Regions from separate parts of the Brevibacillus brevis NBRC 100599 genome, predicted to be linked through region 2. Evidence: predicted binding sites of a transcription regulator. Region 2 holds the regulator's gene; the other holds the start of a gene.
What was found. The regulator Rex, encoded in region 2, represses fermentation and respiration genes when NADH is low (regulators of the CRP and FNR family bind a similar motif). The targets are predictions, from matches to a motif close to TTGTGAAATATTTCACAA.
Positions count from the first base shown of each region.

Region 1: the regulator Rex is predicted to act here: its motif matches at 6,110-6,127, upstream of BBR47_RS23645 (nitrate/nitrite transporter).

Region 1 is NC_012491.1:4,978,332-4,994,971, reverse strand. Features, by position in the region: gene BBR47_RS23675 (APC family permease) at 1-1,622, opposite strand, end outside; gene BBR47_RS23670 (YdeI/OmpD-associated family protein) at 1,800-2,393, shown strand; gene BBR47_RS23665 (sigma-70 family RNA polymerase sigma factor) at 2,545-3,120, shown strand; gene BBR47_RS23660 (hypothetical protein) at 3,110-4,180, shown strand; gene BBR47_RS23655 (hypothetical protein) at 4,321-4,689, shown strand; gene hcp (hydroxylamine reductase) at 4,752-6,047, opposite strand; gene BBR47_RS23645 (nitrate/nitrite transporter) at 6,193-7,692, shown strand; gene BBR47_RS23640 (Crp/Fnr family transcriptional regulator) at 7,776-8,483, opposite strand; gene BBR47_RS23635 (hypothetical protein) at 8,670-9,710, shown strand; gene BBR47_RS23630 (molybdopterin oxidoreductase family protein) at 9,697-11,871, shown strand; gene BBR47_RS23625 (4Fe-4S dicluster domain-containing protein) at 11,864-12,433, shown strand; gene BBR47_RS23620 (Rieske (2Fe-2S) protein) at 12,450-12,983, shown strand; gene BBR47_RS23615 (hypothetical protein) at 12,967-13,170, shown strand; gene BBR47_RS23610 (hypothetical protein) at 13,198-13,515, shown strand; gene BBR47_RS23605 (hemerythrin domain-containing protein) at 13,573-14,085, shown strand; gene BBR47_RS23600 (DUF4183 domain-containing protein) at 14,250-14,534, shown strand; gene BBR47_RS31845 (DUF4183 domain-containing protein) at 14,641-15,042, shown strand; gene BBR47_RS23590 (SDR family oxidoreductase) at 15,195-16,094, shown strand; gene BBR47_RS23585 (undecaprenyl-diphosphatase) at 16,102-16,640, opposite strand, start outside.
Region 2 is NC_012491.1:2,578,687-2,595,326, reverse strand. Features, by position in the region: gene BBR47_RS12865 (glucose-1-phosphate thymidylyltransferase) at 1-833, opposite strand, end outside; gene BBR47_RS12860 (glycosyltransferase family 4 protein) at 956-2,128, opposite strand; gene BBR47_RS12855 (hypothetical protein) at 2,109-2,531, opposite strand; gene BBR47_RS12850 (DnaD domain-containing protein) at 2,637-3,320, opposite strand; gene asnS (asparagine--tRNA ligase) at 3,441-4,730, opposite strand; gene BBR47_RS12840 (WIAG-tail domain) at 4,948-7,821, opposite strand; gene BBR47_RS12835 (AAA family ATPase) at 8,000-9,511, opposite strand; gene BBR47_RS12830 (hypothetical protein) at 9,504-10,031, opposite strand; gene BBR47_RS12825 (DUF5590 domain-containing protein) at 10,184-10,663, opposite strand; gene BBR47_RS12820 (hypothetical protein) at 10,693-11,385, opposite strand; gene BBR47_RS30860 (hypothetical protein) at 11,519-11,698, shown strand; gene BBR47_RS12815 (amidohydrolase) at 11,762-13,066, opposite strand; gene BBR47_RS12810 (redox-sensing transcriptional repressor Rex) at 13,083-13,706, opposite strand; gene BBR47_RS12805 (ComEC/Rec2 family competence protein) at 13,722-14,627, opposite strand; gene dinG (ATP-dependent DNA helicase DinG) at 14,669-16,640, opposite strand, start outside.

The DNA of each region.
Region 1 (16,640 bases), 2.4 Mb from region 2:
GGTCTTATTATACTGCGGTAATGGGAACGCAGGACAATCAAACGTATTCCCGGATTCCAGAGCTCCCATTTTTCCTCCATTTTTTTCATGTCTTCATCACTGAACCCGACGTAGACCGCGACAATGTCGTCTGACAAGGATTGCGCATAACTAATGGTGTTTTTCACCACCTGTGAAATCCCTGCCACAGGAATAACGATGACACTCCCTTTGGGTTCGGGCTTTTCTGTTTCCATATCGAGTCGTAGCTCATTTGCTAAATCTCTATAGTGCTGATTTATCTTCCTAAAGATGAAAATGACGATAGGAAGGAACACAAAAATCGGCCACACCTGTGTGATTTTTGTAATGAAAAAGATCAGGCAGATGGTAAGGGTCGTAAGCATTCCTAACGTATTAATAATGAAAGGTGTGAACCACCCTCGGGGCTTTTTGGAAATCCAGCGTTTCATCATTCCTGCTTGTGACAAGGTAAACGGTATAAAAACACCGAGCGCATACAAAGGGATTAAGTTTTCCGTTTCACCTTTAAACGCGATCACTAATAGGGCAGAAAGAACAGCCAAGAAAATAATCCCGTTTGAAAACCCAAGACGATCTCCTCGAACCATGAACATGTTTGGCATAAATCTGTCCTTGGCAAACATAAAGGCGAGTAAAGGAAAGGCTGCAAAAGCAGTATTAGCCGCCAGGAATAAAATAAGCGCTGTAACAGCTTGTATCGAGTAATACATGATTCCTCGTCCAAAAACAGTAGAAGCGATTTGAGATACCACTGTTTCCTTAGGATTCGGTGAAATACCATACAAATAGGCCAACAGGCTAATGCCCATGAACATAACTCCGAGGATAAGTCCCATCATGATAAGAGTTAATGCTGCATTTTTGGGTGCGGGGTCCCTGAAGTTGGGAATGGCATTGGATACGGCTTCTACCCCTGTTAATGCGGAACACCCTGAACTAAATGCTCTCAATAGAAGAAATAAGGTTATACCTGGAACAACTGCCCCATATTCTGGGGGATGAGTTTGAACATTCCCCACCAGCCATTGATATCCGCCGCCAATAATTAGGACAAGCATGGCGAAAACAAACAAATAAACAGGATACATTAAAATCGTTGCGGATTCTGTGATTCCCCGTAAATTTAATACCGTCACGATGGCAATCATGAACAGTGCAATCAGAACGCGATGTTCATGGAGGACTGGAAATGCCGAAGTAATAGCGTCTGTAGAAGCAGACGTACTAACAGCAACCGTTAAAATGTAGTCCACGAGTAAAGAGCCACCTGCAATCAGTCCCGTAGTCGTTCCTAAATTGTCCTTGGCGACAATGTATGCTCCACCGCCTGTTGTATAAGCAAAGATGGTCTGGCGATAAGACAAAATGAGGATGGTTAAAAGACAGACAACCGCAATGGAGATGGGGAGAGAGTACCACATCGCTACTGCTCCCAAAGAAATTAACACGAGAAGAATTTGTTCTGTTCCGTAAGCGACAGAAGACAGAGCATCAGATGAAAGTACCGCCAAAGCCTTTACTTTATTTAACTTTTCTTCGGCAAGCTCACTTGATTTCATAGGTCTACCGAGTAAAAATCGCTTGAATTCTGAGATCATGCGTAGTCCCCTTATCTGGCATTTCTCGTTAGTTTTCCCTCTACCACATGAAAATTAGTCAAATGATGAAGTCCATTAAAAGAAGGAACCTGAATAGCTGATGATCGAATAATACAAATACCATAATGTCAAAACTAAAAATTGACATGACACCAACGAGATGAGGGGTGTTTCTTGATGACAACAAGTAAAACGAATCCTAAGGTTGATGAATTTTTAGGCAAGGCGAAAAAGTGGAAGGCAGAATACGAGAAGTTGAGAAGGATTGTTCTGGACTGTGAGTTGACCGAAGACTTCAAGTGGATGCATCCCTGTTACACGTTTGAGAAAAAAAACATCGTTTTAATACATGGATTTAAAGAATATTGTGCGCTACTGTTTCAAAAAGGTGCTTTGTTAAAAGATCCAAATGGGATTCTCATTCAACAAACGGAGAATGTACAGGCTGCTCGTCAGATCCGGTTCACCAGTGTGGAAGAAATCATGGAAATGGAATCTATTTTGAAGGCCTATATTCAGGAAGCCATTGAAGTTGAAAAAGCCGGTTTGGAAGTGGACTTTAAAAAGCATGAAGAATATGCCATTCCTGAAGAATTTCAAAATAAATTGGATGAAATCCCTGACTTGAAAACTGCCTTTGAAGCATTGACTCCGGGACGGCAAAGAGCCTACCTGCTTCATTTTTCAGCACCCAAACAAGCCAAAACGCGAGAGTCAAGGGTTGAAAAATGTATGCAGCAAATTCTCGAGGGAAAGGGATTAAATGATTAATGGAAAGAAAAGAGGCGGAAACTACCGCCTCTTTTTCGTGCTTCGCCATAGGGCTCGTTACATTTTGAAAAAAAATACGAAGAAAACCGAACCTTTTTTCGATCGAGAGACAATATAGGGTGTAAGCTGCTTAATCAGGAGGGCCCTCTGAATGCAAAACGAAGAGATGTATCAATTACTTATAAAAATGAAAGAGGGTGATCAACAAGCGTTTCATACGATGTATGACGCCACCTTTCAGGACGTCTACCGGACCGTTTCCTTTCTGGTAGATCATAAGCAGGATCGGGAAGATGTCATGAATGAAATTTATATGCAAATGTGGACCTCACTTGCTAATTACGATACGAACCGTCCTTTCCAGTTTTGGCTGCATGGCCTGGTAATCCGTCAAGTGCAGAGATTTCGGGTCAAGAGCTGGAGGAGATTCCGCATTTTTGAACGCATTCGTGCCTTCTCCCACGATGAGTCTTATTTGGATGAACATACAGCGTTGATGGATGGTACAAACCAAATGATATCTCAGTCCATACGAGAACTGACCGACAAACAGCGGACAGTGATTATCTTCCGCTTTTATCACGACTATACGCTTGAGGAAATTGCGACTTTGCTTGATATTCCGCTGGGTACAGTGAAGTCCAGATATCATGCTGGCCTCCAGGCGCTTCGAAAAAACATAGGGAATCTCCCCGTGGAAAGGATGGAAAAGATCAATGACTATTGAACGCAAAATCCGTGAACATCTGCACGAAGAGGCACAAACGATGGAGTGCCCGCCGGCCATTTCCAAACGAATCGAACAATCCTATTCTCACTATTTGCAACGAAAAAGGAGCGAAATAACGATGAAAAAACGATTAATTGGTGGATTAGTTGCTGCTGCGATTTTGATTCCAACCGCAGCATTTGCGTCCCCTGTTGTGATTGACATGCTTACTCGAGCACCAATAACTTCTGAACAAGTCAAGCTGGATGAGGCTGGAAAAGCAACACTTGAGAAGCTGTATCGTGCCATTCCTGAAACAAAATCATTTGAGATTATCGAGGCAAGCTACCTTGGAGACCCCAATGATTCAACCAAAAAGGTCCAATTAAGCATCGTCTTGCAGGAAAAAGGGGGAACTGGCAAAAAGATTACCCTCCATACAAACGGTATTACGGATGAGATTCAAGACCTGACGCAAGAGAATTGGGAGCCGAAAGAGAAAGCACTCATTACGTTATCCGATCAGGAAATCAAGGGGAAGGTAGATCAGCTCATTGATAAATTGTATGGCAACATCAAAGATTACGAGGTTGCCATGGAGCAAATGGACAATCCAAATCAAAAAACATTTATCTTGAATTACACCAAGAAGGGATCAGAAGGATTTGAAGGAGGGGGTTACCAAGTATTTGTTCAGGGTAATTCAATTAGTCTTTCTCCGGTAGCTCCTGAACCAAATACGGGAGTAGAAGGCTATTTCTCATTAAATGGTAAGCCTGATTATACTGCTGATAGCTTCTTAAACGATGAAAAACTGTTTGCTTTACTAAAAATGAGCCCGAAAGAGTTAAAAGAAGAACTAGCAAAGGGAAAAACTGTTGTGGAGATTGCAGCATCGAAAAATATCTCGAAACAACAAGTGATTGATGTGATTGCAAGAACACAGGCTGAAGGACAGCTTCAAGATGGGAAAAATAAAGTAACGATCAGCGATGAGTTACTGAAACAAATGATGAAAGAAATTGAACCAAAAGTCGTACACGTAATTGAACACAAAACGGAAACGGAATGGAAGTAATAGAGAAGAGGCGGGAAACCGTCTCTTTTTTCGTTAAAAATAAAGTTGTGCGTCCGCCTACGGGAAGATTCTTGATGGCGACGTATACTGTAACGTACATTTTGACTTCATGCTAAAGTCAATCGAAAGGAGAGGTCGCCGTGGCAATTGGACAGATGACTCGGGTCAGCTTGCCGTACCCCTCTACATGGGAAATTCAAGCGAGCTTCGGTGGAAGACCAACCACGTTGGGCACATTGGTGATATCCAATGTCTCGAATGGCAGGGTCAGCGGTACCGTTAATTTCCGTGGTACTCCGACTCCCATACAAGGAAGTTGGGATGAGAGGTCCAGGCAAATCACGATTGAATCACCTTATGCCAATTTTGTTGGCACCTTGGCTTACAAAGAAGAGCCAACAATTGGGTTGCGACATTATGTATTACGAGGATCGGTTCGAATGAAGCCCCCATCTGTGCGGGCAGGAGAAGTGGGAACATGGACGGCCGTTACGCATTTACCGCTGTAAGGAAAAAGGAGGCACCTTCCTGTTAGAAGAAGGTGCCTCCTTTTGTAATGTGCGGTTACAGTTTATTGCGTGATTCCGAGCATTTGCTTCATATCTTCTTGAGCATCACCAATCAACTGAATATGGAACAAGTCTTGTAATACTTGCAGAACACCGGGCTGAATGAACTCAGGCAATTTTGGGCCGATCCGTATATCTTGTATCCCTAGGCTAAACAGACCGAGCAGGATGGCAACCGCTTTTTGTTCAAACCAGGAAAGAACGATACTTACCGGCAGCTCGTTCACTTCACATTCGAAGGCATCGGCTAATGCAGCCGCAATCGTAATGGTAGAAACCGAGTTATTGCACTGTCCCAAATCGATATATCTTGGGATGTCGGTACCTGGCACGGTGCCGAAATCTACATCGTTAAAACGGAATTTTCCGCAGGAGGTCGTAAGAATGACTGCTTCTGGTGGTAAGGACGTAGCCAATTCACGGTAATACTCGCCTCCCTTGCCAGGAGCGTCACAACCTGCGATGACGAAGAAGCGTTTGATCTTTCCTTCCTTGACTGCCTGAATAATTTCAGGGGCGATGCCCAGAACCGTTTTATGATGATACCCGGTCGTCAGTGTCAGTTCCGATTCGATGGAAACCTCAGGAAGAGACAATGCCTTTTCAATGAGCGGCGCAAAATCGTTTTCTTCGATTTTCGTTACATTTTCCAAACCGGTTATATCATACGAAAAGAAACGATCGGCGTAGCTGCCTCGAATAGGCATCACACAGTTTGTTGTAGCCAGGATAGCGCCGGGAAACTTCTCAAACAACTGGCGTTGATCGTACCATGCTTTCCCGATGTTCCCTTTCAAATGAGGATATTTCTTCAGTGCGGGATAGCCATGTGCAGGCAGCATTTCGGAATGCGTATATACATTGATTCCTTTGCCTTCTGTCTGTTTTAACAGCTCTTCGAGAGCAAACAGATTGTGCCCCGTAACAACGATGCATTTTCCTTCTATTTTGTTTTGCGAGACTGTGATTGGCTGCGGCACTCCGAAATGATCCGTATGAGCCCGATCCAAAAGCTCCATGACTTTTATCGCGGCCTTCCCTACTTTCATGGCCATTTGCAAATGTTCGTCCAAGTTGAAATTCACATTCGTCAATGTAAAATAAAGAGCTTCCTGTGTAATCCCGTCCACTTCAGGATCGATATATCCCAGTTGTCGAGCATGTGTCGCATAAGCTGCAATCCCTTTTAAAGCAAAAATAATGGTATCCTGAATACTCGCAAGATCTTCATTCTTTCCGCAAACGCCGATGACCTTACAACCACCTGTTGGAGTCTGTTCACATTGATAACAAAACATGTATAATCCACTCCTTCGATCCAAGATTTCGCTTTGATTATAAGCGGATTGCTTGGAAGGAGCTGTGATTAAAATCACAACGAAACCAAACTTTGCCTCTTATCATAGTGGATGAAGAAGATTTCCCAAGTGAGGGGTGTTGTTTATGGTACGAAAATGGCAGTTGCCATTACAGACGTTGAGTCTTACGGTCGGTTTCATGGTATGGGTCATTCTGTCATCGCTCATGCCTTTTATCAAAGAAACCGTACCCATGAGTCCAAGCGAAGTGGCGTGGGTGACAGCGATTCCTGTTCTTCTTGGATCGCTGCTGAGAATCCCAGTTGGATATTGGAGTAACCGATTTGGCGCGAGGCTATTATTTAGCATCAGCTTTCTCTTGCTGCTGGCTCCTGTTTTCTATATTAGCCAGGCGACCACGTATACCGATTTGTTAATCGGCGGGTTATTTATAGGGATAGGCGGAGCGGTGTTTTCCGTTGGTGTCACGTCTCTACCTAAATACTATCCGAAAGAGAAGCATGGTTCTGTAAACGGAATCTACGGTATGGGGAATATTGGTACAGCGATCACGACGTTTTCAGCGCCAGTTCTGGCTAAATCGTTTGGATGGGCAACCACTGTACAGATGTTTATGCTATTGCTTGTGGGATTCGCAGTGCTTACCTTCTTGATGGGGGATAAAAATGAACCTAAGGTAGTGACTCCTCTTGGTCAGCAGATAAAGAGTGTCTACAAAAACGAAAAGCTGTGGTTGATCAGTTTGTTCTACTTTATTACGTTTGGTTGCTTCGTTGCTTTCACCGTGTATCTCCCGAACTTTTTAGTGAGCCATTTCCAACTGGATAAAGTAGATGCAGGTATGAGAACAGCAGGGTTCATTCTTTTGGCGACACTTGCAAGACCATTGGGAGGTTGGCTTGGAGATAAGTGGAACCCCTTCAAGGCGTTGATGATTGTGTTTGCCGGGCTCGCCTTGTCTGGTCTTGTCTTATCGTTTTCGCCATCGATTTTGATGTATACAGTAGGGTGCTTGTTGGTAGCGGCATGTGCCGGAATCGGTAACGGTGCTGTGTTCAAATTAGTGCCGATGTATTTCTCGCGACAAGCGGGGATTGTAAATGGGATCGTATCTGCTATGGGGGGATTAGGAGGATTTTTCCCGCCGTTGATCCTAACGCTGTTATTTAATCTGACCGGGCATTACGCGATCGGTTTCATGGCGTTATCGCAGTTTGCACTGGTGAGCTTGGTCTTGGTGATGTGGATGTTTTACCAAGAGAAGCTGCAGCTCGCCGCCACCATTATGGAAAAGACGGGAGAGGCGATACTGATTACCGATACGCGAGGAGTCATTAAAAGTGCGAACCACGCTTTTACGAAAGTGACTGGTTATGAGATGAATGAAGTGATTGGCAAGTCCCCCAATATTTTAAAATCAGGCAGGCAGAATGCCGATTTCTATCAAAAGATGTGGGACTCGATCAAGAAGAATGGCTATTGGCAAGGAGAGATCTGGAATCGTCGGAAGAATGGGGATCAGTATCTCCAATGGTTAACGATTAGCGCGATTCTGGACGATGCAGGTGAAGTCGAGTACTATGCTGGCATGTTCAGCGAGCTAGTGGAGCAAAGACATGGATAAAGAAGCTTGAATCACGGATGAAAAAAAGTCTTGGACGGACAAGTCCAGGACTTTTTTTGTGCAGGAAAGTATGTAGACTTTGCTCACATTTGACAAATATCAGGTGGGCAATCATCACAATAAATCGCTTCTTTTAAATAGGCAAGGTCCTTAATCAAGATATGCCCGTGGGGAAGCAGATCGATGGAATCCTGTTTTTTTAGATCGGAAAGCATCCGGTTGACACTTTCTCGTGTCAGTCCAATGAATTGTGCCAAATCGCGATTGGTAAGGGAAAGGTCGATGAGGATTCCGTCGGGGTGTGGCTTGCCGTACGTGTTACTCATGCGGATTAGCGTGGAATACAAGGCGCCGATTTTGCCATTGAGTAGCAAATCGCGAAATTTGGACTGCATCCGCCTGTTCATCAATCCCATCCAACGCAGGAAGTCTACGCAAAATTGGCCGTTTTTGATGAGCATTTTTTCCAACCCTTGTCGTGGGATGATCCATACCTCACCCTCCATCAACATGGTTCCTGTGGAGGTGTACGTCAATTCCTGTTCGAATAGCCCGGAAACGCCAACTAGCTCTCCTGCACCAAATACTTGCAGTGTTAATTCTTTTCCATCGTTCGTGTTTTTTGTGAGCTTGATTTGGCCCGACGAAATTAAGAATAGCTGATCGGCTCTTTCACCATCCAAAAACAGAACGGCTCCGGGAACGAAATTTTTCCGAACAGAAAACGTTTCAAGGCAATTCACAAAATCGGAAGAAATCTGCTCGACAAACGTTGTACCATTTCCGGTCATGTGGGTCCCCCTTACAACAAGGATATATAGGTAACTCATTATATCATCCGTAAACAATAGTTTGGGAAGAGAAAATCGTCCTGATTGTGGCAGTGGTGTGAGGTAAATCACAACCTGGGTTTCGAGCTGTTGCTACAATGGTCTCGAGCGAAAGGAAAAAATGAGCAGCAGCAGGGAGGGTGTTGTATGAATTATCTATTTGCTTCCAAAGTGGCGAAGCGTGCTTTTATCATCATTGCTTGCTTGTTCGTCCTAAGTTACGTGGGAACACGTTTTTTCACGCATATTGATTTGGCGCTTTACGGCTATATGGTGGGGACCCTTGTCTTTATCGGAGGTTTCCTTTATCGATTTTCTGCGTGGGCAGATCGCCCGCCAACGAATGTCATTTTGAAAAAGGGGCTACGCCTGCTCTTTCGTAAAAGCACGGCGAATACAGCAGTGGATCATCTGGCCATCTATCGCTTTATTTGGAATCGGGGATGGTACCGCTGGACACAGCACATTTTGCTGGGATGGGGATGCATCTTGGCCGCGTTTGTCACCTTTCCGTTAGTGTTTGGCTGGATGTACTTCACGATGACGGACAATGGCTACTATCAGGTCGTGTTCATGGGTGTGGATGTTCTGACCGTACAAGCGGATGGCTGGATTGCGTTTCTCTTTTACAACGCGTTGAACATTACTGCTTTTATGGTCATCGGTGGAGCAGTCATGGCCTTGTATCGCAGATTAAAGAACATGCAGGCACGGGCTGAACAATCCTTTGTCTACGACTTTTTGCCTTTATACCTGCTGCTGTTTATCAGCGTGACAGGCTTGATGTTAACCGCAAGCAACATGTTCTTAGGGGGCTTTGGGCACCCGGTCATATCAGTCACTCATCAATTTGCAGTGATTGTAACATTGATATATCTGCCATTCGGAAAACTGGCTCACATACCGTTCCGTCCCATGAGTGTGTTTGCACGCAATTATCGTGAGCACTATGGCGAGCAGGAAATGAAAAAGTGCAAAGTGTGCAGCAATGAGTTTGTTTCTGCGGAACAGTCGGCAGATGTAATCAACGTGCTGGGTAAAAACGAAATGGCTTTTCAAATGGAAGAAGGATTCCACTTGGCTGAACTTTGCTTGCCGTGCCGCAGAAAATACCGGATGTTCCGCTTTACAGGAGTTCCTACGCACGAGATCAATGCCAGGGAGGCAAATCAACATGCCAAAGGATAAATTTTTTAAAGTAATTGAAAACAAGATACATCCGAATGAGAAATTGGTCAGCACGCACTGCAGCTACTGCGGTATGCAATGCGGGATGAATCTGCGTGTAGATACAACGACGAACAAGATTATTGGAGTGGAGCCACGATACGATTTTCCTGTCAATCTGGGGAAGATGTGCCCAAAAGGGGTGACGGCTTATCAGCAGGTGAATCATCCGGATCGGATACAGCGGCCGTTGATTCGAACAGATGCTTCATTAAAAGGCACGGCGGAAGGCTTTCGGGAAGCGTCATGGGAAGAAGCGCTTGACTTGATCGTTTCCAAGTTCAAGGAGTTGCAGCACAACTATGGCAAAGATACCTTGTCTGTTTACTCTGGCGTTTCCATGACGAACGAAAAATGCTACCTCACGGGTAAGTTTGCGCGGGTTGCCTTGCAAACTCGCTATATCGACTATAATGGCCGCTTCTGTATGTCCTCCGCAGCGGCAGGATTGAATCGAAGCTTGGGGATTGACCGCGGTTCTACTATTCCTTGGACGGACATTCACCAAACAGACTGCTTGTTTTTGGCCGGATCAAACGCGGCCGAGTGTCACCCAACCAGCATGTTCCGTATTTGGGAAGTGCAAAATCGAGGCGGCTACCTGATCGTAGCCGATCCAAGGGAAACGCCTTTGGCACGTCGCGCTGATATCCACTTGGATCTGCGGCCTGGTACGGATTTGGCGCTGGCAAACGGAATCGTTCATCTCCTGATCGAGAATGGACATATAGATGAAGACTTTATTCGAAATCATACGAATGGTTTTGAAGAAACAAAAGAAGTGGTTGCTACCTTCACACCGGAGTATGTCAGCGAAATAACAGGAGTTTCGGTGGAGAAGATTGTGCGGGCTGCCGACATTTTCGGGAGGGCACCCGATGCAATTGTGATGTTTTGCCGTGGTGTGGAACAGCAGGCGAAAGGAACGGATAACGTATCGGCCTATACGAACATGTCACTCGTCACAGGCAAGATTGGCCGCCCAAAATCAGGGGTAGCAACCCTTACTGGTCAAGGAAACGGTCAAGGAGGGCGGGAACATGGGCAAAAAGCCGATCAATTGCCTGGCTACCGCAAGCTCGACAATCCTGAACATGTGCGTGAAATAGCGTGTGCATGGGGCATTCCCGCGGAAGAGATGCCGCAGAAAGGTGTCTCTGCCTATGAGATGTTCCAGCTCATGAAGGATAAAACGATTCGCAGCTTATACTTACTCTGCTCCAATCCTGTGGTAAGTGCGCCAAATCTAAACCATGTTCGAGAGTCCCTGAAAAGTCTGGATTTTATGGTTTGCTGCGACTTTTACTTGTCCGAATCAGCTGAATACGCTGATGTCGTTCTTCCCGTTACGACTTGGGCAGAGGACGATGGAACGACAACCAATCTCGAAGGGCGCATCATTCGTCACCGTCAGGCACAGGAATGGTTTGCCGAATCCAAGCCTGACTGGTGGATTCAGATCGAAATCGCCAAAAGAATGGGGCGCGGAAAATTCTTTACTTACTTGAAGTCTCCTCAGGATATTTTCAATGAAATACGTCAGGTCTCCAAAGGCGGAGTAGCTGACTACTACGGCGTCACCTACGAGAAAATTGATCAAAACAACGGTGTTTTCTGGCCGTGCCGCGAGGAAGGCGATGAGGGACAGCCACATTTATTCCTCGATAAAAAATTTTATCACCCGGATGGCAAAGCCAAAATATGTGCGCTGCCTTACCGTCCGCCAGCGGAGGAGCCGGATGAAGAATATCCTTTGCGGTTAACGACGGGACGAGTTGTGTTCCACTATTTGTCCGGGAACCAGACAAGACGAATCCCGTTTTTGAAGGACATGTATCCTGATCCGCTGCTTGAGGTTCACCCAAAAACAGCGACACGTTACGGTATTGAACACGATGAGCTGGTCACTCTGAAAACGAGAAGAGGAGAGGCGCAGTACCGCGTGAAAGTGATCGAGGCGATTCGGGAGGATACGGTGTTTGTTCCGTACCATTGGGGAAAAGCGCAGTCTATCAATCTGCTGACCAACCCGGCATTGGACCCATATAGCAAAATGCCAGAGTTTAAAGCGTGCGCCGCGAAAATCATCAAGCACAAACATGGAGGAGTTCGCCATGGGTAAACAAGTCTTATACATCGAAATGGATAATTGCATAGGTTGTCGAAGCTGCTTGGCGGCGTGTACACAGTGTGGAGGTCACGACAGCCGAAACCGAAACTACGTACTGGATGTCGACCCGTTTATCAGCAGACAAACGATTCCCCTCATGTGCTTTCATTGTGTCAATCCTGCTTGCGCCCGCAGCTGTCCTGCTCAGGCGATTCAAATCGCAGATAATGGGGCCGTATTGTCAGCTTTGGTAGAGAAATGCATCGGTTGCCAAAATTGTACGATTGCCTGCCCCTATGGGATTCCTAAATTTGATGAAGAGCAGAATCTCATGTACAAGTGCGATCTATGCTACGACCGTACGAAAGAGGGAATCCCGCCGATGTGCGCTTCGGTTTGCCCGACAAACACCTTGCAGTGGATTGAGGAAGCAGAGCTGGAAGAAAAACGGGCACAGATTCCTTTGGCCAATGGCAAATGGACTGCCAGCCACGACCCGGATGTGCTGGAAGGCGAAACCAATGTGAAAATTAGCCTGCCTGGCATTCTGCAGGGCAAACAGAAGCTATTCTAGAGGGGAGATATACCTTATGGAGAACGAGAAAACCCGCCCCATTCCGTTGAAGGATGACAATTACACGCATAACATCAATCGTTCCAATGAGCGTAGTCTGGATCGACGGAGTTTTATGAAAACAATGGTAGGAGCGGCCGGTCTTTTCGCGGCATCTACGCTGCCATGGGGAGCATTAGCTGCCAAGGAGCTGATGAGTTCATCCAGCAAGTCGTATCCCACACAAAAAATCGCGAATCTCAGCGATATAAAGCCCGGAGATGCGATTGAGTTTGCTTATCCAGGAGAGCATGACAGCGCGTTGTTCGTTTATGTGAAGGAAAAGGAATACAAGGCGTATCAAAATGCATGTACCCACCTACGTTGTCCGGTATTTTGGGACCGGGATGAGAAAGAGCTGCTATGTCCTTGCCATCACGGGAAATTTGATATTGCCACAGGTAATCCGCTCGCTGGTCCCCCAAGAAGACCACTTCCGGAAATTGTGCTTCAAGAGAAAGATGGAGCCGTATACGCTGTAGGGGTGAAGAAATATGAAGAGCAGCTATAGAGGTGTCATCCTATTAGCATTGATCTTGTTCGCCAGCATTGTTTGCACGCAGTACACAGTCAACATGTATCTTGCACAGCGATATATGGAGGTACTCTTGCTCAGCGGTGCAACGGTAGTGTTGTTCCCACTGGCATGGATGGTATTGAGAAAAGACCAGCGAGATCGAAGAGAGCAAGGGAAATAATCTGGGAAAGGAGTGTGATCAGTTGCCATGAATCCTAGTAAGCAAACGATTGCCGAGCTTCACCAGGAGCTGCCTGCCTTGGTGGATAAAAAAATGGGGATACTCATTCAAGATTTGGCGGATAATGCCGAACCACACAGTCCGGCTCTCTTGGAAAGGCAGCTGGCAAAATGGGAGATCACGGAGGATGAGGAGCATCTGCGACTCTATTTTAATCCTTGCCAGTTTGTTGCGATTCCCATCCAGAATGGACCGGTTGTTTTTTCGCAAGAGGATGACTGTATTCGCATGGTTGCTAGGGACAATCGGGGACAGCTAGCGTATCGCATTTCTTTTGGTAACTAACTCCCACTAGTAGATGGAGGGATTGTAATGGGACCACCGCCTATAGGATGTATGGGGATGATGCAGGAGTTTGAAGGGAGAAGGAAGCTGTGTCCAGCCCTGGAAAAACTGAAAGACGAGCACCTAGCATTAGCTGAGCAGATGAATGAGCTCGTACATCTGGCAAATAACCTGAAAGCTACTGCCGAACCTACGAAACGAAAAAAAGGCTTAACAGAGCTCCATGAGCTGGCGTCCTCGTTTCGGGCGGAACTGGAGAAACACTCCAGACGCGAGGAGGAAGACCTGTATCCCCTGATGGCTAACTATATCGAACGGGAGATGGGACCGATTGCTGTCATGGAGGAAGAGCATGATCTTATTCATGAAAGCCTGATGTCGTTCATGCGAATCGTAGAAAAGGAAAAGTCTGAACCAGTTGAAATAGAAGCGGTCCACACTCATTTGCTGAAGTCAATAGAAATCCTCATGGAACATTTCTTTAAAGAAGAGAGTGTCCTCTTCCCGATGGCAGAATACGTATTGAGTGACGCAGAGAAAGAGCAGTTGCGAGTACTGTTTCAAGCTTAGAAATCATGTAGCCCTCCTACTGGTAAAAGTGGGAGGGTGATTTCGTTTTCCGATTATATCCTATTGAGGGGAAATGTGCGTGTTGATACTGTCATTTGTCGGTTTCAATCAGATAAAATCAATCATTTACTAGTAGGGATTAATTAGAGGAGGAGGTGTTCAAAGTGCCGATTGTTAAACCTTATCTAACCTCATTGAGATTTACGTCCACCATGGGTGCTGGAACCGGTACTGGTGCTGCGTTTGCCATTGCGGCAACTGCATTTACCACTGACGCGGGCGCTGCTGCCACAGCATTTCCTGGTACGTTTGCTTTTTACAATCTCTACGTCAACGGTGTGCTTCAGGCAGGTAATACTTCCACAATCACAACAACAGCGATCACGATTCCAGGTGGAGATGCCGAAAACGGTGGTACACCCATAGTTGTAGAGTTTGTCGTTAACTAAGATGAATAGGATGGTGGCCCCAGGTGGATGGAATGTGCCTGGGGTTCACTATATGTGTAAATCGGAGTGAAGGGTCGAAGCACTTCGAGAAAGGACGAGTGATTTCATGAGGCGCTATGTCACACAGTCATACACCGTGAGGAGACAGTGTCTGCAAATCGTCCAGCCATTAGGTTGTCCCGGGATTTTTCCAGTAAAGCCCTCCCCCACATGTCCTCCCTGTCCCCCGTGTCCATGTACGCCTGGTATCATACGAACAGAAACCTATCAGTATACAGCAATATCAGATGGAGTCAAAAATGTGTATACCAACAGTGATGCTGTCATGCCATTCAGTACTTCCGGGATTCTGGATCCGAATGAAGTTTCGGTTATGAATCTATTCATCAATGGAATGCTACAACCTTCCAATTTGTATGTGGTCCAGCCGGGAGTTGTGATTCTGAGTGACATTCCTGTACAAGGGGTTCCTCTTATTCTTCAGTTCATCAAAATGATTCTCTCATAAATGGTAGCTTCCTTCTCGGGAAAAGGTCATGTCATACATACATGCCATTTTCCTTCCATGTTGTGCCCTTGATGGCGTACACGGCGCACATCAAGGAGGGTAGGCGAATATCATGGCGATATCGACTGAAACCGTACAGGAGGTATATTTCCATGTATCCGAGATACCCATACTACAGTTACAAAACTACTTGCGAAGAGACTCCCCTTACGTTTCCGCCTCAGCATCAGGATCGACAACCGGGGATGGAATACTTGATGGTCCCGCGACCGATTTTCGATAATCCTGACTATATCGGAAGCGGCAAGCTTCGGGGAAAGGTAGCGATTATAACGGGTGGAGATAGCGGGATCGGCCGTGCCGTAGCGGTTGCTTTTGCGAAGGAGGGGGCAGCCGTAGCGATTCCTTATTTGGATGAGCACATCGACGCCGAGGAGACTAAGCAAGTCGTTGAGTATTACGGAGGGCAATGTTTGCTGCTGCCGGGAGACTTGCGCGACGAGGCTTGGTGTCGGGAGGTAGTACGCCAAACGGTTGCTTGTTTCGGCAAAGTGGATGTGCTTGTTTTGAATCAAGGCGTACAGTTTCCACAAGAAAGCATTCTCCAGATAAGTCGCGAGCAACTGGAAGACACGTTTCGCACCAACCTTTTCCCCTTATTTTACATCACACAAGAGGCGTTGCCGCATTTGCAACCAGGCAGTTCCATCATTAGTACGGCTTCGGTTACTGCCTATGCCGGTCATCCGCAATTAGTTGATTATTCAGCAACCAAAGGGGCCATCGTCTCCTTTACCCGCTCCTTGTCCCTTCAATTGGTCAAGCAAGGCATCAGGGTGAATGCAGTTGCTCCTGGACCAATCTGGACTCCGCTGCAAGTATCCAGCTATTCGGCAGAATACATCACGACTTTGGGTGTCGACACGCCGATGCGTCGCGCAGGACAGCCGTTTGAGCTGGCTCCGACCTATGTCTACCTGGCCTCGGATGATTCGGGATATGTCACGGGCCAGGTATTGCATGTCAATGGTGGAACGATTACAGGGACGTAGCGGTGATTTAAAAGTCTCTCGTCTTCGATTTGGTAGGCAAGATCGCTTGCTCTCCCTTTTCATAGAAAGCCAGTAGAGTATGGACAAAACTCAATCTCGGCACGATTATATAGACCGCTAAGGCAGACCCAATGCTGATCAAGGCACCCACAATGACATCTGCCGGATAATGAACGCCTACCAAAATGCGAGAAAGCCCGACACAAACAGCAAGCAGCATCCAGAGTGGCCCCGTCGTCTTTCTAAAAAGCCAGTAGGTCATGCAAAAGGAAAAAAACAAGATCGTATGGTCGCTCGGAAATGAATTGTCGACCGCTTTTTGTACCAATTGATTGACATTCGCAAGCTCTGCGAATGGCTGATTATTCGCATGAAGGCTTCCAGCTACTTTCCCGAATAGCTCAGCGATGACAAACGTAAATGTCGCACAAACGACCATGATGCGATTCTCATGTTTTCTCGTAAACCAATACACCAAAGCGCTTAACGCCAGAATAAACACCGTATATTCCGCTACGTAAAAAGACACGGGATTGAGAGCCGGAT
Region 2 (16,640 bases):
ATCGAGACGTACGGTCCGATTTGGCAATTTTCAATCACACAATCATCACCGATTCGTACGGGACCCGTAATCTTCGAATTTTTCACAACCGTTCCTTTGCCAATTTGATGTTGATTGCCTAGCTCCCTCGTAAGCATCCACTGGTTGGCCTCCAGCCAGCGATCGATGGTTCCCACATCCGAATATTTCCCGTTAGTGACGGAGTGAGCCAATTTGAATCCGCGATTTATCATCGATTGAATCGCATCCGTTATTTCTAGTTCGCCTCGGGGAGATGGTTGTAGGGTAGCAATCGACTCGAAAATAGGTGGCGTAAACAGGTATGCACCAATCACTGCCAGGTTGCTCTTTGGCTGACGTGGCTTCTCCTCTACAGAGATTAGTCGTCCTTTTTGTACTTCTGCGATCCCATAATCCTGTGGTCTCTCCACTTTACTTAGCATCACGACACCGTCAGATTTTCCTTTCGTAAACGCTTTTGTAAGCCCGTGAAGCGAATCCATCAATAAATTATCACCTAGTAGCAAGATAAACGGTTCGTCTTGCAAAAACGGTTGCGCTAGCTGGACAGCATGGGCAATTCCCAATGGTACCTCCTGCTTGATAAACGTAATGGTAGCCCCGAATTGACTACCATCGCCCACCATGGGAGGAATTTGTGATTGAGAAGGATGTATCACGATGCCAATGTCTTGAATGCCCACTTCACGCAGTTTGCGAATGCAATAGTGTAAGACCGGGTGATTGGCCACAGGGAGGAGGGTTTTCGGCTGCGAATAGGAAAAGGGGTGCAGTCGCGTCCCACGTCCAGCACACAAGATTAACCCTTTCACAAGTATCACTCCCCAGTTGTGCTCTGCGATACTTATAAGGTATGCGTATCTGGATAGCTGGACAGGGCAGACGTCCACATTGGTGCAAGAAAAGGCAACCACCTACTTCATTTCCACTCAAATTAACCAGTTTTTAAAAGCTGCTGTTTCTCTTCTATTTGTGTTGGAACGACTGATTCAAATACGTTCAGATAGCCTTGCGCAGTTGCATACCAAGAAAAAAACTTTGCTCGTTGCAGAGCCTGTTTGCCCATTTCATTCCGGACGGCTGGCGAACTCCACAACAACTCCCACACAGCAGGCAATCCTTTTTCCCAATCTTTTGGCGGGATGATAAAGCCACTTTTCTCGTGGGCAACGACTTCACGAATGCCGCCACGTGGAGTGGAAATGACAGGCTTTCCGGCAGCCATTGCCTCTAAATTGACACGGCAAAACGCTTCTTTCCAAACAGACGGTGTGGCTACGACATCCCCAATTTGGTAGTAAAGCGGCATTTTTGCGGATGGGACGAAATTGACGAAGCGCACCTTTTCCCCCAAGGGCTTCGCAAGTCGTTTGAGCTCTCGAACATACGGATTTAGGCGATTGCTGCCGTATCCCGTCCCCCCCACAATCACGAGTTTGGCTTTCGGGTCTTGTTTGCTCACCTGGCGAAAGGCTTTGATCAGCACATGTACCCCTTTGCCGCGCATAAGTCGTCCGGCATAAAACAAGATGCGATCATCTGGCTTCAATCCGAGTTCTTGACGCATTTTTTTGACCGCTATTTTTGCAACCTGATAAGGTGTGACATCGACTCCGAGGTGAACTGCATGGATTTTATTGGCAGGAATCTTGCACGTCCGAATAAAATGTTGACGTAAAAATTCACTGTTCGTAATAAAACCTGTTGCCAGTCGAACGGCACGCTTCATATTTTCCTTGCTGATGATCGGCTGTGACCCGTATACATGAGAGTGCATATTCACAAAGACTGGGATCTTGGGAAAATGGCGTTTTAATGTGAGAACATAGATCGGTCTGTTTTCCACAAGAATGACATCTGGCTTGTTTTTCTTGATATGATGAATAATCCGGCGCAAATATGGCTTTGGCCCTTGATAGGGGACACGAATGAACCGCCGATTTTCTTCCACGGATGAGGTTGGGTAGGTCGCACATTGACGAGTGTAGATCGTCACGTTATGCATGGGCTCGATCATCTTTGTGACCTCGTCAATATCGTGTTCGACCGAGCTTCCTTTGACCGGTGGTACAGAAAAGGGACCTGGACTAATAATCGCGATGTTCATTTCGCTCGATCTCCCACTCCTTTTTCAGTGAAAGAACCACTTGATACAAGTACTGCAATTGTTTGGCATGGTTTTCTTCAAGGTTCTCCCATCTTTCTTCCCATGAAGCAAGTGCCTCTTTCAGTTCCATCACTTCTTGCTCAAGCTGGTGAACCTGTTCCACGACGGCCTCGTCGGTCTCTCTCATAATAATTTCGAAGGTAGGCTCCAAGAGCAGTTCCTTCGGCTGCTCTGCTGTTGTATTTACGACCAGCTCCTGGACGTTTTCCTTTACTACCTCATCTTGTTTTTCATTGGCTTTTACGATTGAAATACGTTGAACTGCCTCATCTACGACATAGCTTCCTGAAAACACACCTGGTGTTACCCAATGAGACAGATCCCATTTTTTTCGTTTTTCCACAAGTTATCGCCTCCTGAAGCTTGCATCTACGTAATATGTTATGACAGACAAGGAAAATGGGTACGTGTACGGTGACATAGAAAAAACCGCTTGATTTGGATGAAATCAAAGCGGTTGCCCGTGGTCTCTCATATTTGCTTGTCTGCGGAAGTTCAAGCTGTAAAGACGTGCTTCTTCTACAGTTGTTATCTGTTGCTTTTGCCATTCGAGCAAGATCCGGTCAATATAGCGGATGTGGAGTTTGCCGACGGTTGCAGCCTCACGCAAAGCGGTCAAAATCAAGTCTTCCTGATAGCCGTCCTGTTCGGTCCACATATGGATGTTCTCCAATTCAAACGGCGCTAGCGGGCGGCCAAATGCCTGTTCAAAACGAGCGTAAATGGCAACAGGTTCGGCATCCAGAGAAACGGCCACTTCCATAAAAGGGTCTATACTTCTCGGGTCTGCTTGCTGCTCCCGCCAGGTCTGGTACAGCTTTTTGTACAACGGTGTCAAATTATATTGCTCATGACGCATACCAGTTTGTGGATCGATAAACTCATCTATCGTAATCCAATCTTCTTTTAATAGCTTTTGAAGAGATTGAATCAATCTCCTGCTCGTCATGGACATGCGTTCCTCCAGCTCTGTTAAGGTCGGGAATCGATTCCCTTCCTGCTGAAAGGACAGCAGATGAATCAAAAGCATCATCTCGTCATCAGTCAATGACATACGCTTATACATTTTCAAAAGAAGGTTGGAGACGGATGTTGCTCCTTCTTGCAACAATTGCAATATATGGGAGTCCATAACGCATATTCACCTCTGGGTTGGGATAACAAGGGAGTGCGTAAAACGCGCTGTCAAACAATAGGAACACCCTGCTGCCCTCGCGCAACAGGGTGTAGATCGTTCATCGATAAAGGAACTCTATGGATAGAGACGATTCAGCATGCGTGGGAATGGAATGGTTTCACGCACATGATCCAGCCCGCAAATCCATGCAATGGTACGCTCCAGACCCAAACCGAAGCCGGAGTGAGGAACTGTACCGTATTTGCGAAGGTCCATATACCAGCGATAAGCCTCTTCCGAAAGCTCATGCTCAGCAAAACGTTTCTCCAACAGTTCTGGATCATCAATCCGCTGGCTACCCCCGATAATTTCACCATAGCCTTCTGGTGCGATCATATCCGCGCACAGAACCACTTCTGGACGTTCGGGGTGTGGCTTCATGTAGAAAGCCTTGATTTCGGTAGGATAATGGGTGATGAAAACAGGCTTGTCGAAATGGTCCGCAATCATCGTCTCATCCGGTGCACCGAAGTCGTCTCCCCATTTAATCTCGCTACCTTTTTCCTGCAAGAGTTTAATCGCATCATCATAAGAGATGCGTGGGAACGATCCCGTTACATTTTGCAGTTTTGTTGTATCGCGCTCCAACGTTTTCAGTTCGCGCTCACAGTTTTTCAATACGGATTGTACCACATGAGAAACAAACGCTTCCTGAATACGCAGATTTTCTTCGTGATCTACGAAAGCCATCTCCGGCTCGATCATCCAGAACTCGATCAAGTGACGACGTGTCTTGGATTTCTCGGCACGGAAAGTTGGTCCGAAAGAGTAAACGCGACCTAACGCCATAGCGGCTGCTTCCATATAAAGCTGGCCGGACTGCGAGAGATACGCATCCTCATCAAAATATTTGGTATGGAACAGGTTGGTGGTACCTTCCGCAGAGGTCGGTGTCAAAATTGGCGGGTCTACTTTTACGAAACCGTTCTCGTGGAAGAACTCATACATGGCGCGAATCACCTCGGAGCGCACAGCCATGACTGCACGCTGACGTGGAGAACGCAGCCACAGGTGGCGATGGTCCATCAGGAAGTCAACACCGTGTTCCTTCAAGGAAATCGGATATTCCTGGGCGATCTGAATAATTTCCACACCTGTTACTGTCAGTTCGTAACCGCTTGGTGCACGGTCATCCGCACGAACTGAACCAGTTATGTAAAGTGAGCTTTCTTGTGTGAGCTGCGATGCATTCTCCCACACTTCTTCCGCTACTTCCGCTTTTACTACTACACCTTGAATGAAGCCGGATCCGTCGCGGAGCTGCAAAAATTGAATCTTGCCGCTGCTGCGTTTGTTGTATAACCAGCATCCCAGGCGTACTTCTTGTCCAACATGCTGCCCGATTCGGGCAATCGTCGTCAACATTGAATGATTCCCTCCATTTACCATGCCACGCAAATACAGACTAAGTATACCAAACAATTATACTATTGGGGGCCTGCAAATTCAATGAAAGTCTCCCTGTATAATGTTAACGATAAAATAATTATGTAAACTAAATATACATTTGGGAGACCTGATCTCAACATCGGCCTCCCTACTTCTGAATCATCCACTCGCCCCATTGTTGTTTCCTACCGAATTATTTATCGTCCTCGCTATCGTATTCTTCACTACTTTCATAATCTTGCTCGAGGTCACTATCATCCGTGTCTTCTTCATCTTCATCCGTGTCGTGATCGTCCATGTCATCCTCGTCCATGTACGCATCTTCCCTGTCTTCATCATACGTATCTTCGTCATACGTATCTTCGTCGATCATGTCCTCATCTTCCATGTCTTCCTCATCTTCCTCATCCGTATCTTCGTCGACCATGTCCTCATCTTCCACATCTTCATCATCCGTATCTTCGTCGACCATGTCCTCATCTTCCACATCTTCATCATTCGTATCTTTGTCATCCACGTCTTCCTCATCAAAGTCGTGATCTTCCTCGACTTCTTCTGCCTCCAATTGTCCCCTCTCTGTTGACCAATCCAATATTTCGTGTGGGACATCTACTCCTTTTACTCCAATCCCGATCCAGTGAATCAGACCAGTCGCTTCCTGCCCCTCCTGATTGCGAAATACGGTGATGAGCGCTGCAGTCCTTTTCGTGTATTTGAGCGATGTATAGATGCCCGGTTGATTTGTCATCGCCACCATACAATAATGTGTATCCGCAAAAGGCTGCGGCAATCGAACAATCACATCTGTAGACTTGCTTGTGGCAGAAAGCCTGAAGGGGACGAAACCGTATTGTTGCAAGGTTACTCCAATATGATTATGCGTCTCAATTACCGGAAAGGATAATTTCTCCGCATCAATGGACTGATTTGCAATGTGATGCGTAGTGATAGCTTTGGACGCAATTTTAGAACCGGTCACGGAGTCCTCTGCCAGTTTTTCCTGCGTAATGATCCGGTTTTGCAAATGCTGTTCTGTTATGCTCTTGCTAATCAGATGACTTCCTTTGAGCGTTCCTTCCTTAATATGTGTTCCATCCAGGCTGCCTTTTATGACATGAGCACCATGAACGGAATGGCTATCTAGCTTGCTCGCATCAATGCTCTGATCGGCTATTTTCTCTCGGGTAACACTGCCGTCCTGTAATTTTTCCTTGGAAATGGTGTTACCCTGGAGATGATCCGCTTGAATGATGTGACTGTTGAGATGTGTAGATGAAATTGCTTTTTCCGCTATCTTTTCCCCCGTCACGGCTGATCTGCCCAAATGGCGGGTCTTGATCGCATCTTTGGCTATTTTGGGCGCTGTGATGACAGCATCACCAAGCTTGCTTGTCGTAATGCTAAGATCCGAGATTTTGTCTGTGGAAACAGATTCCGGCGCCAATTTTGAGGTGGTCACCAAGTGGTCATGCAAATGCTGGGTCTGGATGATGTACTCGCGTAGATGATTGCCCCCAATAATTCTGTCAGTCAAATGCTGTTCTTCCACAGATCTTCTTGCCAGCTTTTCTGAACGAATGGTTCCGTCAATCAGATGTCGTGAACTCACGCTCTCATCGAGCAAGTGTTGCTCTCCTACACACCTGTTCGCCAATTTGTCGGCAGTGATGGCCTTATCAGCTATCTTGGCTGAGGTAATTTGTTGATCCCCAATTTTTTTAGCCGTCAGCATCCCGTCTTGCAAGTGACTCGATAGGACACTGCCAGCTTGTAAATGTGTGCTGCCAATTGATTCTTTGGCGAGCTTTTCTGCCGTGACGCTGTTGTTGTCCAAATGCTCAGTCAATATCGCATACGGCCCCACTTTATCACTGGTCACCGCTTCTGGATGTAAATGTTGGCTATAAATGGCCTGAAATGCAATGTGATGATCTGTGATGCTACCAGCGCTAATGTTGCTGCCATCTATTAGCTCTTCCGTGAGATGATGATGGTAAATGGAGCCTTCACGAATATGTTGAGACTCAATTGTATCTTCGTCTATCTTCGTCGAAGTTACAGCTCCATCGCGTAATTTATCGCCTGTGACAGCTCCATCCTCAATCTTCACTGTGTTGATCACATAATTGGCGAGATTACTTGTTTGAATGGTCCCCATCTTTATTTTTTCCGAGGTAATGGATTGATCCTGAATCAACTCATTCGTGATCGCTTGCTCCTGAATATGCTTGCTCTGGATCGAGTGATCGGCAAATTTCATCGAGTCGATGGTTTTATCGGCTAACTTCTCGGAAGTAATGCTATGGTTGATCAATTTTTGCGCGGAAATCGAATAATCCAACAAATGCTCGCCGCTTACGATTCCCTGCCCCAGATGATCCCTCTGTACCGCATGCGGGGCGAGTTTGGTGGAAGTTACGCTCTTGTCCGCGAGTTTACTGCTGTCCACGGCATAATCCTTCAAAATCGAATTATCCACGGCGCCTTGCTTAATTTTGGACGCGTCAATGGCACGGTTCGCAATTTTTTCTGTTGTCACCGATTGATCTGTCAAGTCGTCTGTATAGACAAATGATTGGACACGATCATCATTTCGGTCTTTGATGACCTTCGAATAAAAGTTCGGATTAGCAGTTGAGCTCTGTTTGGAGGAAGCGTTTTGTTTGGAAGATACGTTCTGTTTGGAAGACGTATCCGGTTTGGAAGGCGTATCCGGTTTGGAAGACGTATCCGGTTTGGAAGGTAAATCCTGTCTGGAAGCTAAATCCCGTCTGGAAGTTGAATCCTGTCTGGAAGTTGAATCCTGTCTGGAAAACGAGTCCTGTTTGGAGGATAGGTCCTGCTTCGGTACTTTGGGAATCGGGTTTTGTTGCTCTTTCGGTGTGGCAGCAGAGATGGGAGGTATTCTGTGACTGCTCTCCAAATGACTTTCAAGCAGATTTAATTCGAGGTCTTCCATCCACTCCCGATCGGGTGATGATGTATATGAGAGCGGTAACTCGTGCATGGTCTGCCTAAAGGTTTTGCTCAGACTTTTGTTTGCTTTTCGCCGGTTCACATTGGCCATAGGGTCTCCTTGCCTCCTGATTTCATTCCCGTATCACCTTTGTAGGATATTCATCCATTTACTTATTTGGCACCGTGTCTACAAAATTGTTTCATCCTGATTTGCCCAAGTGGCTAGCAAACACAAAAAAACCTGCTTCGCCGACTCTTCCCTTGGCTAGCAGGTTCATTATCTTCCCTTATACAGTAACTTCTTCCTTCGTTTGTGACAATAGGGCCCTGAACTCATCGCCTTGCAGAACTTCCGCTTCCAACAATGTATGCAAGCCCGTTTGGAATACGGAATCAAATTGTCTCAAAAGATTGCGAGTTTCTGCGAGCAATCCTTCCAGCAGACGCTCAACCTCGTCATGAATCCGATTCTTATCCACGTATTGCAAATGTACAATCCCTAGCTCGGACATACCGCTTTGTACAATTTCTTGTGCCATTCCCAGCGCCTGCTCGAAGTCATTCTTCGATCCAGTACTGCGCCCACCGTAGTAGATTTCCTCCGCTACGGCTCCTCCAAGGCTAACCATGATTTGCTTCTCCATCGCTTCCTTGGTATACAGATAGCGGTCTTCCATTGGATTTTGTCGGACGTATCCCAGTGCTTTGCCTCGTGGACTCAGTGTGACCTGCGAAACAGAGCCTGGTCGCACGCTCTCACTGACAATGGCATGTCCCAATTCATGGAGAGCAACGCGCTTCTTCTCTTCCTCAGATGCTTGACGGTCTACCTTCTCTCCGAGCATAACCTTGTCCACTGCATAGCCAAAATGCTTCGCTGTGATCTTGTCCTGGCGGTCACGCATGGCGTAAATGGCTGCTTCATTGGCTACACTCTCCAGCTGTGCGCCAGAAAATCCGAATGTCTCCTGAGCCACTTTTTCCAGTGTGACGTCCTCGCCTAGCGGTTTATTGGCTGTATGAATGGTCAAAATCTGCTCGCGTGCTGGTTTGTCCGGAAGATCAACGCTAATATGACGGTCAAAACGCCCAGGACGCAACAGCGCTGCGTCGAGCATGTCCTTCCGGTTCGTAGCTGCCATGACTAAAATCCGCGGTTTGTCAGTCGTAGCTACACCATCCATCTCCGTCAACAGTTGATTCAAGGTTTGATCGTATTCTCGCTGCTGTTGACCGTCCCTTTTTCCACCGACGACATCGATCTCATCGATAAAAATAATCGCGCTGTCTTGCCCATTTTTCTCTGCTAATGCCTTCGCTTCCTGAAACAATTCACGGACGCGTTGTGCACCGACACCGACGTACATCTCTACGAACTGCGAACCCGATGCCGCCACAAAAGCAGAATTTGTATAGTTTGCTGCCGCTTTCGCCATCAGTGTCTTACCCGTACCAGGAGGACCTGTCAAAAGAACACCTTTAATCGGGCGAATCCCGTACTGCTCAATTTTGTCTTTATACACGAGAAAATCAAGCGATTCCTTCAGTTCTTTTTTGGCGCGTTCCTGTCCACCGATATCGGCAAACTGCACGTCCGATTTCGGCAGCTCATGCTTGTTTGCTTTTCTTTTCCCCCCGAGGGCGACATTTCCACCTTGACCATTTTGCTGGCGGATGACTAGAAAGTAAATCGCACCCAGTACGGCTCCGAACACCAGGAATGGCGTAATGTTTACACCAAGAAAAACAAGAAAAATCAACAGTGCAGGTACGACGCCGATCAGTATTTCTTTACGCACGTGCCGTCACCTCTTTTTCATTGGATCGGGGGATGATGGTGTAAAAATCCTCCGTTCCTTTTTTCATATAAACATAAATGTTCTTGTCATCCATCGATGCAGATGCTTGGTCGAGTTGATTCCCCTTTTTCCATTGTTCCATAAGGGCTGGAATGCGGCTATATTCATGCAACTCCACTGCTTCTGTAAACACAAATTGACCACTCTGCCAAATATCGTGCATCGTTGTCGACTGATTGTCGATGTCAATGACCACTTCTTTTTCCCCTGCGATCTTTTTTGTCTCCGTTAGCAGATTCCGATATTCTGCTGGAAATGCGTCTGGTTTTGTAACAGTTACATCTATTTGAATTTTATCTTTGTTGATTTCCAAATGGCCCAATGTTGCGGACTGCATTTGTCCAATTTCTGCACGGATTGGCTCCTCAATCTCCATCTTTTGATACAAGAACCATCCTCCGAACAGGAGTGCCAAGGTTGCCACCAAAGATAATCCAATTGCGCTCTTTTTCATCTGCACGGCTACTCCCCCCATAAATATCGTTCTCGTTTTCTCTCTCTGCAACATCCCCAGTATATCACACGAGTATATCATTTTCTTATACAGATGTTGGGTGGAATGCCAAACAGGCCTTCTCCTATAAGGAAAAGGCCTGTCGTGATACCAGCGTCTTAGCTTGGCGAGAGCACGTATGAGGTTAACAGAGCGCCAGTGAATAGATCATAGTGAATGTAGTGAAAACGACCGTCTTTGTCTTTGACAGTGACTTCCCAAAATTTCTTATCGTTTTCAAGACCAGGAACCAAATGAGTGATCTCCGATTGCGGGAAGGACTTGTAAACCGCCTCTTCTACATTCTTTTTTGGAACAGCAAGATCCATTCGATCGAAGCTAACTTTTTGATCGGTCATCCAAGCGACAACTTGTGTCCCCGCCTTATTTTTCCCAATGACGACAGCGTAGCTCTCCTTGCCTCGATATTCATCAATGGTTTCAATCTCAGTGATTGTCGTGCGATCCTGGACCCACTGACGAATGGTTTCCTCAAATTGATTGCGCTCTCCTGCTACAGAAGCCGTCAGATGATAGGCGAACCCAGCTCCCGTAAGTAAAATGACGGCTACAATTGATAGGATAATTCGTACTAACACAGCAAAGTAACTCCTTTACGTGGCTGACATTACAATCGGAATCGAAGCTGGTCTCTCTTCACTCCAACTGCCGTTTGTATTTGCAAATCCAGCTCCAGTTGGCGAAGCTGCCCCGTAGTTGAATCGTACCAAAGTTGGTAATTGACTTTCATTCCGTTCGTTATATTCGGAGTCAAATCCTGAAGAGGGAAGGATGGACCTAACCACATCGATAATAACGAAGAGACTTCCTCAGGTGGTACCGCTATCCGGTATCCACTCCATCCTTGCCCTGCAGTATCTTCAAGGCGTTCAGGGCTAACCGATTGCAAAACTCCTTTGAGCAATACTGCGTGCTCATGCGGGGTGAACATCGCATACGGCAGAGCGGCATGATCCTGTATCTGGCCATCCATTCGCACCGATACTGGCTGCCCATCTTTTCTGGCTATTTCAAGCTGGTGGCCACCGATTTCTCCTGCGAGCTGAAATTGCTCATTTTGATATCGCCCATGCAAGGTCTGATTCTGCATGTATACGAGAAATGAGCGTTCCTCGTCCTTCGTGATCTGCTCCAAAAGCTCCGCTACCGTCTTCGTCTGCTTCGTCCCTGTTGTTTGTCTGACCGCAGGCGCAGTATCTGTATTGGCAGATCGACTTACTGTTCCCAATACAATCCCGAGGAGAAATAGACCGAGTAGGATTGGAATGAGCCACCACAGCATTTTGGGCCGGATGTACATGTCGTCCCCCCTGTCCCATTTTTGTCTTTAGCCTATGCTATACGGGAAGGTTTTAGAACGACACGGAAAAGTTGCTAATCATAGCTTAAGGTTGGGCGGTCATACTACACATACACCCCGAGGAGGTGAGCGCGTGACATCTTCGCAACAAACCACATCTCCTGACATACTTGGGTTTCTGTTACAGGAATACCGCGTCTCCTGGGCAGGATTGTCGTCTCCCTTGCGTCAATGGTCGCACACACCCACTCTTCATTTTCGCCATCATCTCCTGACAAAAGCTGTGGCAAAAATGAACAACGGAACGTCTTAGTATCCAATTCCCCTACCTACACCTGCACTGCCTTACTCCTGTCCCCCACCTGACAGGAGCCTTTTACCGTTTTAACGTTTGGAATACGCGGTTTGCTTCGTAAATCGCGCGCTCCTCATCGATGGTCAACAACTTATGATTACGCATTAAGAATTTACCCGCTACAATCGTATCTTTCACATCTCGTCCATTTGCCGCGTACACCACGTGTGAAATCGGTTGGTGTGCTGGGTGGAAATGAGCTTGATGGCTATCCATCACGATCAAGTCAGCTTGCTTGCCTACTTCAATGCTTCCGAGTGTTTCTTGTTGGAACACCCCTTCTGCGCCATAACGAGTAGCCATGCGAAGGGCTTCCTCTGCTGGAACCGCTACTGGGTCGTTATTTACACCTTTGTGCAGGATCGCAGCGAGCTTCAATTCCTCAAACAAATTCAAATTGTTGTTGCTTGCCGAGCTGTCCGTACCCAGTGATACGCTTACACCTTTTGCCAACATTTTCGGAACAGGCGCAACACCGCTTGCCAGCTTCAGGTTGCTCACGACATTATGAGAAACTCTCACGTTGTATTTTGCCAAAATGTCGATTTCTTCATCCGTAAGGTGAACAGCGTGCGCTACGAGTGTTGGGCGATTGAACATGCCCAGCTTTTCCAAATGTGCAACTGGACGCTGTCCGTAGTCCTTCTCGTTTTGACCGACTTCCCAAGCGGTTTCAGACATATGGATATGAAGCGGCAAGGACAACTCATCGGCTTTTTCGATAATTTGGGTAATAAATTCTGGCGAGCAGGTGTACGGCGCATGCGGTGCCATCATGACGGTAATACGTCCGTCTGCCTGATTATGCCATTCTTTTGCAAAAAGAGTCGCGTCTTTCAGCTTTGTTTGACGTTCTTCTTCAGAACACAAACCGATCATCCCTCGGCAAAGGCGGGCACGCATTCCAGCTGCATCGACTTCCTTTGCCACAACATCCATATGATCATACATATCCACAAACGTAGTGGTTCCCGTACGAATCATCTCAATAAGCGACAGTTGAGTACCCCATTTTACTGTATCTCCCGTGAATTGCGCCTCCAATGGCCACATTTTGTCTTCCAGCCATTGTTGCAGCGGCAAATCATCTGCATAACCGCGTAGGAGGGACATACCAGCATGTCCATGCGTGTTGATTAAACCAGGCAGTATGTAGTCTCCTTTTTGATCGATAACCTCATCGTATCCTGCTTCTGATAGGTCCTCAGGAGTTGGGCCCACATACGTAATCTTGTTACCTTCGAATGCTACGGCACCATCGTGAATGACTTCATTCGTATCGTTAACGGTAATGACTGTTGCGTGAATGAGGATCGTCTTTTTCATAGTATACACTCCATTCTTATGTCAAGTAGTAGGCCAGGCTTTGCAGGTTGGACGTCACGTCCGCATAGTGAATGCGAACATCTTTTCCTGCGCGAATCGTCGTAGGGGCAAAATTCAAGATCCCCTTGATACCCGCTTGAGTCAACTGATCACATACGGATTGCGCTGCAGGTGCCGGTACCGTAATAATCGCCAGCTTGATTTGCTTGTTTACGATTGTCTCTTCCAGCTCTGATAAAGGCTGAATCGGTATACCTGCGACTTTTTTACCCTGCTTCTCTGGATTATTATCAAAGATGGCCGCAATCCGCATGTTATCTTTCAAATAAGCGTTGTAGTTACTAATGGCATGGCCCAAATGCCCAGCTCCGACCAAAGCGACACGGATTTCATCTGTTAGTTTTAGAATTTCACGTATTTTTTCCACCAGATAATCGACATCATAGCCGATTCCCTTTTTTCCAAAATCACCAAAAGCTGCAAGATCTTTTCTGATTTGGGCAGGATTCACATCGAGATTCTTGCCCATCTGTTGGGAGGAAACGGTGGTCACCTCAACCTGCTGCAAATAACTGAGGTAACGCAGATAAATCGGCAAACGACGGACGACCGCTTCCGAAATCTTTTCGTGTTTTGCCACGTTCGGTCTTCCCCCCTAATTCTTTTGCTTCAAAATCCGATATTCTTTTCCATTCGATAAAATGGTAATGGAACCGTCGTGGCTGGTAACGTATGTCTCAGCCCATGACTCACCCAGACGCTCCATGACTTCCGTCTGACCGTCTTTCATTTGATCCCGCGATCGGCCTGTCTGAATAATGGCGACCTGGGGATCGACCTTCGTCAGAAACGGTTGCGAAGAGCCTTGATTGCTTCCCTGACCAGCTACCTTTAGCACTTCCGCCTTCAATCTGTCATTTTGCCGTTCCAACAGTCGCTCTTCTGCTTTTTCATTCACGGCACTCATAAATAAAAATCGCAGTTGGCCATGCGTCAATCGAAAAACGAGAGAATTATTCTGGGGCGATAAAAATAACGGTTCATCCGGGAGCAACACTTCCATGGAGATATCTTGTTCAAGAGTGAGTACTTGTCCTTGCTCTGCTTCCATCTGCTTTTGGTTGGAGCGAAGCAGCACGACATGGCGAATGGATGGCGCGATCAGCTTGGGCAAAATGACGGCATTTACAAGCACTTGTTGGCTCAATGAAGCGAAGCCTCCCATATGCTCAGGCTGGTCGTTCGTCAACACTACATAATCGAGCCGTGTGATCTTGAGCTCTGCCAAGCGCGCCGAAAGAATGGGCCAATCTTCTGCCGTACCCGTATCAATCAGCATCGTTTTACCGCCTGGCATTCTCAAAAGCGTGCTCTCACCATGTGGAAGTGCCAAGTAGGTGACAATGAGACCCGAAAATTCCTGTTCTGTCTCCGTTTCAAACGGGTCATCTATCTTCACTGCTGCTTCTTGCAAATACAAATGGCTATCAATCGAGCATGCGCTAAGGAAAATCGCACTAAGAACTACCATCCACCAACGCCACGCTTTTTTCCATAACATTTATTTTATCACCTTAATCCCTATGAGACTATTGCTTCATTTTATGAATCTGACAGGGATTGCATACTAAGGAATGGCTCTATACGCTCTCGCAGTGTTGGCCATGGACCGCTTTCGATTTGAAATGGCGGCAAAGATTGAAGGAATGAGCGTCCATATCTCGCCTCAACCACACGCGTGTCGAGAACGATCACGACCCCTCGATCCAAGTGATGGCGAATTAATCGTCCCACCCCTTGCTTAAATTGCAGAACGGCTTGTGGAAGAGACAACGACATAAAGGCATTTTTTCCTTCTGCCTTCAAAAGCTCTGCCCTTCCTTGATAGACAGGGTGATTCGGCGGAGCAAACGGAAGTCGAACAATAACCAAACTGCTCAGCCATTCCCCCTGGATATCGACACCTTCCCAGAAGCTGCTCGTCCCAAGCAGAACACTTCTCTCCATGCTTCGGAACAGTCGCACCAGCTTGCTCCGATTGTTGCTATCAATCCCGTGACCGAATAACGTATACGGTTCTGGCGCCTCCGCTAGTCGTTCCTTCATCGCTTGATAAACAAGGCGAAGCATCGAATGGGAGGTAAACAGGATCAACGTCCTTCCTTTCGAAGCCAGTACGACATCCACGCACCCTTGTATGACCGCCTCCAAATACGTGTGGTCACTCTCTTTACCTGGTGCCGGGAAATCAGATGGGATCAACAGCAATCCCTGCTCTTCATAATGAAACGGCGATGGCAGTGACAAGGTGCGCACTCGTTCCTCAGGCAGTTGGTCGAGACCAAACTGGCTTTTGATGTAGGAAAAGCTGTTTTTGACCGTCAGAGTGGCTGATGTCAAAATCAGGCTCCGTTTTTGCGCGAACAGTGGTTCTGCCAGTGAGTCGGCAACCTTCAAGAGTGCTGCGGACAAATGCACCTGCTTGCGAGCTGTACGGGACTCTACTTCCATCCAATACACATACTCTGCATCCTGCTCAAGTAAAAAGAAGTGAAGCAGCTCCACGGTATTCTGCCAGTCTTTGATGAGACCAAATAAATCTGTCAGTAGACTACGTACAGCAAAAGGTGGCTTTTCCTCTTGCGGAGTCGTTCGCAAAAGCTGCTCGATGCCCGCTGCATAGGCAGTCATCCCTTCAATCAGCTTTTTGGTTACTTTGCGTATCTTCTCGTGTTTGCCTACAAACGATTCGATCCGATAACGTACCGTCTCACGACCAGCGTCCGTCGTCTCCTCCGCACGATCTGATGCCCATGCATACAAGAGCTGTGTCCATTGCTGCGCTTTCTCTCGCAAGGTCGCGGACTGTTTTCTCAGCTCCAAAAGCTTTGCCACTACTTCTTCTTGTACCGCAGGCATCCAGCTTTGCAGCTCTTCTGCGAAGCGTGCAATTGACCCACTCTCTTCAACCGATGCACGATCTAGCAAGAAAAGAAGCTGCGTGGTTGAAAACTGCTTGCCTAGATGCTGTGTCGCAGCATCCTCCAAATGATGGGCCTCATCGACGATGGCAACTTCATACGCAGGTAGGATCCTGTTTTCCGCTTGTAGATCGCTGATGAAAAGGGCGTGATTGACGATGAGGACATCGACATCGCGAGCCCGTTCCTTCGCCTGAAAATAGTAGCAGCGACTAAACCACGGACAAGCCCGATTCAAGCAAGAGCCCGTATCACTTTTTACCTGTTGCCATAGCAGTTGACCACTTGGAGGCATGCTCAGCTCTTCCACGTCACCGGTAACAGTTTGCGTGAGCCACGTCAGCATCTGTCCTTTTACCAAGCGCATTTCTTGGCTGCTTCCTTCTACAGGCTCGTCCACAGCTTGTTCAAATTTACGCAAGCATAAGTAGTTTCCTCTGCCTTTTAGCGTCGAAGCAGTAAACGAAAACGGCAACGACTCCTGCAAGGTAGCGATTTCCTTATGGAATAGCTGTTCCTGCAATTGAATGGTATTGGTACTGACCACCAGCTGCTGCTGATTGTGATGAGCCCAAATGATCCCCGGCAAGAGA